Regions from separate parts of the Stenotrophomonas sp. YJH_SMC_64 genome, predicted to be linked through region 2. Evidence: riboswitches for the same ligand, from Rfam matches in the RefSeq annotation. Region 2 holds a riboswitch; the other holds the start of a gene.
The links. A riboswitch is a leader RNA that binds a small molecule or an ion and turns the genes downstream of it on or off. The one in region 2 is predicted to bind glycine.
Positions count from the first base shown of each region.

Region 1: another riboswitch for glycine. It lies ahead of gcvP (aminomethyl-transferring glycine dehydrogenase); the one in region 2 lies ahead of AC5P9L_RS03900 (trimeric intracellular cation channel family protein).

Region 1 covers NZ_JCAFUN010000017.1:73,000-75,194, forward strand. The annotation lists gene AC5P9L_RS17985 (multidrug effflux MFS transporter) at 1-445, opposite strand, end outside; glycine riboswitch at 745-847, shown strand; gene gcvP (aminomethyl-transferring glycine dehydrogenase) at 910-2,195, shown strand, end outside.
Region 2 covers NZ_JCAFUN010000003.1:138,506-140,700, reverse strand. The annotation lists gene AC5P9L_RS03910 (hypothetical protein) at 1-281, opposite strand, end outside; gene AC5P9L_RS03905 (GIY-YIG nuclease family protein) at 303-578, opposite strand; glycine riboswitch at 619-708, shown strand; glycine riboswitch at 722-827, shown strand; gene AC5P9L_RS03900 (trimeric intracellular cation channel family protein) at 910-1,527, shown strand; gene AC5P9L_RS03895 (3-deoxy-7-phosphoheptulonate synthase) at 1,696-2,195, opposite strand, start outside.

The DNA of each region.
Region 1 (2,195 bases), on a different contig from region 2:
CCGGAGCGATGCCGAACAGCATCGATACCTGGCTCATCAGGCGCTGCGCGTCGTGTCCGTGGTACAGGTCGCGGATCACCGCGCGGCCGACGATCATGCCGACGCCCGCTGACAGGCCCTGCAGCGCGCGGAACGCCAGCAGCGTGGTCAGGTCGGTGGACAGCGCGCAGCCGACCGAAGCGCCGACGAACACCACCAGGCCACCGAGAATCACCCGCTTGCGGCCCCAGGCGTCGGACAGCGGGCCGTGCGCAAGGCTCATCAGGCCGTAGAACAGCAGGTACACGCTGATGGTCTGCTGCACCGCCACCTCGTCCACAGCCAGGCGCTGGGCCAGCTGCGGGAACGCCGGGAAGATGGTGTCGATCGAGAACGGACCGAACATGGCCAGGCCGGCGAGCAGCAGGGCCATGCGGCGGGTGGAGGGAGCAACAGCGGCGGTCATGGGAAAGGCGTCCGGCAGGGCCATGCGCGGCACGCACGGCGGGCGCCGGTCCCCTGCAGCAGGGACGGCGCCAGATGAATTCGGGTATCCGCCCATCATAGGTGGGGATTGCGCCTGATGCCATGCAGCAGTGCACAAAACGCACGGACGGGCCATCGGCCATTCAGGCGCGGCCTCCAGGACCGAAGGCGGCCGCCGCGCCCGCAACGGGCTATAATCGGCGGGCAACACGGTGGGAGAAGCGGAATACCGCTGCCGAAGGCGCAACGCCCGTAATCGCTCAGGCCCGATACCACCCGTAACACAACTCTGGAGAGACCGGTTCGATCCGGCGCCGAAGGGGCACGAAGCTGCGGTCCGCCGCGCTTTTAAACTCTCAGGCAAAAGGACAGAGGGGCGCCCCGCAGACCGCCGACCGGCGGCTTGTGCCCGTGCGTGTGCCCTTTCCTGACGGATCCTTCGCCATGTCCCAGAACACCCCTTCCCTGCGTGAGCTCGAGCACCACAACGCGTTCGTCGAGCGCCACATCGGCCCCAACGACGCCGAGATCGCGCAGATGCTCGACGTCGTCGGCCACGCGTCGCTGGATGCGATGACCGACGCCATCGTGCCGGCCAAGATCAAGTCGCCGGCACCGCTGGCACTGCCGGAGTCGATGACCGAAGTGCAGGCACTGGCGAAGATCCGTGCGATCGCCGACAAGAACACCGTGCTGCGCAGCTTCATCGGCCAGGGTTACTACGGTACCCACACGCCGAACGTGATCCTGCGCAACATCCTGGAAAACCCGGCGTGGTACACCGCCTACACCCCGTACCAGGCGGAAATCTCGCAGGGCCGCATGGAAGCGCTGATCAACTTCCAGACCCTGTGCGCCGACCTGACCGGCATGGAAATCGCCAACGCCTCGCTGCTGGACGAAGCCACCGCCGCCGCCGAAGCGATGACCCTGGCCAAGCGTTCGGCCAAGTCGAAGTCGGACACCTTCTTCGTGCACGACGCCGTGCACCCGCAGACCCTGGAACTGCTGCGTACCCGCGCCGAGCCCATGGGCATCGTGCTGCGCGTCGGCACCCCGGCCGAAGCGCTGGAAGCAGAAGCCTTCGGCCTGCTGCTGCAGTATCCGGACACCTTCGGCCAGGTCGGCGACTACAAGGCGCTGGTCGATGCCGTGCACGCACGCGGCGGCCTGGTGGCCGTGGCCACCGACCTGCTGGCCCTGACCCTGCTGGCTGCCCCGGGCGAATGGGGCGCGGACATCGTGGTCGGCAACAGCCAGCGTTTCGGCGTGCCGTTCGGCTTCGGTGGCCCGCACGCCGCCTTCATGGCCTGCCGTGACGCCTACAAGCGCTCGATGCCAGGCCGCCTGATCGGCGTTTCGATCGATGCCCAGGGCAACCCGGCCTACCGCCTGACCCTGCAGACCCGCGAACAGCACATCCGCCGCGAGAAGGCCACCTCCAACATCTGTACCGCGCAGGTGCTGCTGGCGGTGATGGCCTCGATGTACGCCGTTTACCACGGCCCGGAAGGCCTGACCCGCATTGCCCGCCGCACCCATCGACTGGCCTCGATCCTGGCCGCAGCGCTGCGCAATGCCGGCGTGCAGGTCGGTGGCGACTTCTTCGACACCCTGCACGTCACCGGCGTGCATGCCGATGAAATCCATGCCAAGGCACGCGCCGCCGGTTACAACCTGCGCGCGATCGACAGCGACTCGGTCGGCATCAGTCTGGACGAGACCACCAC
Region 2 (2,195 bases):
CGCAGGTGGATCGGTTCGGGTGTCCTCGGGCCATACGCAGCCAGCTCAGCAGCGGTGCCGATCTGCCCATGCTGCAGTGGCGGTGGCGACGGTGCTTGGGTGCAGGCCAGAAGGGCCGCGCAGGCAGTCAACAGCAGTATCCCGCAGTTCTTCATCGGACGGATCCATGTGTCGATGGGTGTGGCGATCATGGCATGACTGGAAGCGCCCATCCACGCATGGCGTGGATCTACTGTAGAGCCGGGTCCATGCTCGGCTTCACCATCAGGCAGCAGCAACAACAGCCGAGCGTGGGCTCGGCTCTACAGAAGCGCGGGATCCGGCGCCTGCAGCCAGGCCAGCTTGCGTTCGCGCGGCTGCTGCTTGAGTTGCCACTCGGCCCGTGACGCGGCGGCCCGGTCCGGGTACTCGCGCACGGCCAGCACCCGCAGCGGCGGCCGGGCCCGGGTGTAGCGCGCGCCCTTGCCAGCCTGATGGGCGGCGAAACGCGCGTCCACGTCGGTGCTGATGCCGGCGTAATAGCTGCCATCGCGACATTCGAGCAGGTACAGGAACCACGGGCGGAGGGACGGGGCCATGCCCGGATTATGCCGTGCTGCACTGCAGCGGATATACTGGCGCCCGAATGCAGGAGAGAGGCGCCGCGCTGGCGCCCGCCGAAGGCGCAGGCTCCCATGATCGCTCAGGCCGGTGGGCTGGAATCCCACCAACCATGCATTCGACTCGCCGAGCTGGAGAGAGGTCACCGGGCATGCCCGGGACGATCCGCCGAAGGGGCACGCGGCCCATGCCGCTGAACTCTCAGGCAAAAGGACAGCGGGAGCGGCACCGGTCATCGTCATCCCGTCATTGCGCAGGCAATGGCGGCGTCCGCGCATGGCCGGCCCCACCGCGTTCGGAGCCTGCCCCATGTTGCTGTCCATCATCTACCTGATCGCCATTTCCGCCGAAGCCATGACCGGCGCACTGTCCGCCGGCCGCCGCCGCATGGACCTGTTCGGCGTGGTCATGATCGCCTGCGTCACCGCCCTCGGTGGTGGTTCACTGCGCGACATCCTGCTCGGCCACTATCCGCTGGGCTGGGTGAAGCATCCCGAGTACCTGGGCTTCACCGTGTGCGCGGCGCTGATCGCCACCTGGGTCGCACGCTGGATGCACCACTTCCGCCGCACCTTCCTGGTCCTCGACGGGCTGGGCCTGATCGCCTTCACCCTGATCGGCTGCTCGATCGCGCGCGAAGCCGGCCATGCGATGCCGATCGTGCTGATCGCCGGCATGCTGACCGGCGCGTTCGGCGGCGTGCTGCGCGACATCCTCTGCAACGAGGTGCCGCTGATCTTCCAGAAGGAGCTGTACGCGATCATCGCGCTGCTGACCGGCGCGGCCTACCTGTTGCTGCTGCACTGGGGCGTGGCCGACGCCACCGCGATCCTGTGCTGCCTCGGCGGCGGCTTCGCGCTGCGCCTGCTGGCGATCCACTACCGCTGGGAAATGCCGAAGTTCGTGTACCACGACGAAGTGCATTGAGGTTCGCGCGGCGGAATCCGCACCACCCCGGCGATGTACCTGGCGCTGTCGCTCATGCGCAGCGCCAGGCGCATCGCCGGTGCAGATGGGCCGGACTCCAACTCCGACCGGCCCTGATCGCGGCCGCACCCCCGCAGGCGCTGGCCGCCATCCACACACGTGCCGCACTCAAGCGGCTTCGGACACCTTCACGTCGCGACGGGCGCGCACGGCCGCGGCCAGTCGCTCCAGCACCGTCACGGTGGTGTCCCAGTCGATGCAGCCATCGGTGATGCTCTGCCCGTAGACCAGCGGTTGGCCTTCCACCAGTTCCTGGCGACCACCGACCAGATGGCTCTCGATCATCACACCGACGATGCGCTGTTCACCGTCTTCCAACTGAACAGCGATGTCCTCGATCACCTTCGGCTGGTTGTCCGGATTCTTCAGGCTGTTGGCATGGCTGGCGTCGATCATCAGACGAGTCGGCAGCTTGGCCTTGGCCAGCGCCTGGCAGGCCTCGGCGACACTGCCTGCATCGTAGTTCGGCTGCTTGCCGCCGCGCAGGATCACATGGCAGTCCGGGTTGCCAGTGGTCGACACGATGGCGGTGCCGCCCTGCTTGGTGACCGACAGGAAGTGATGCGGATTGGACGCCGCACCCACCGCGTCGGCGGCGATCTTCACGT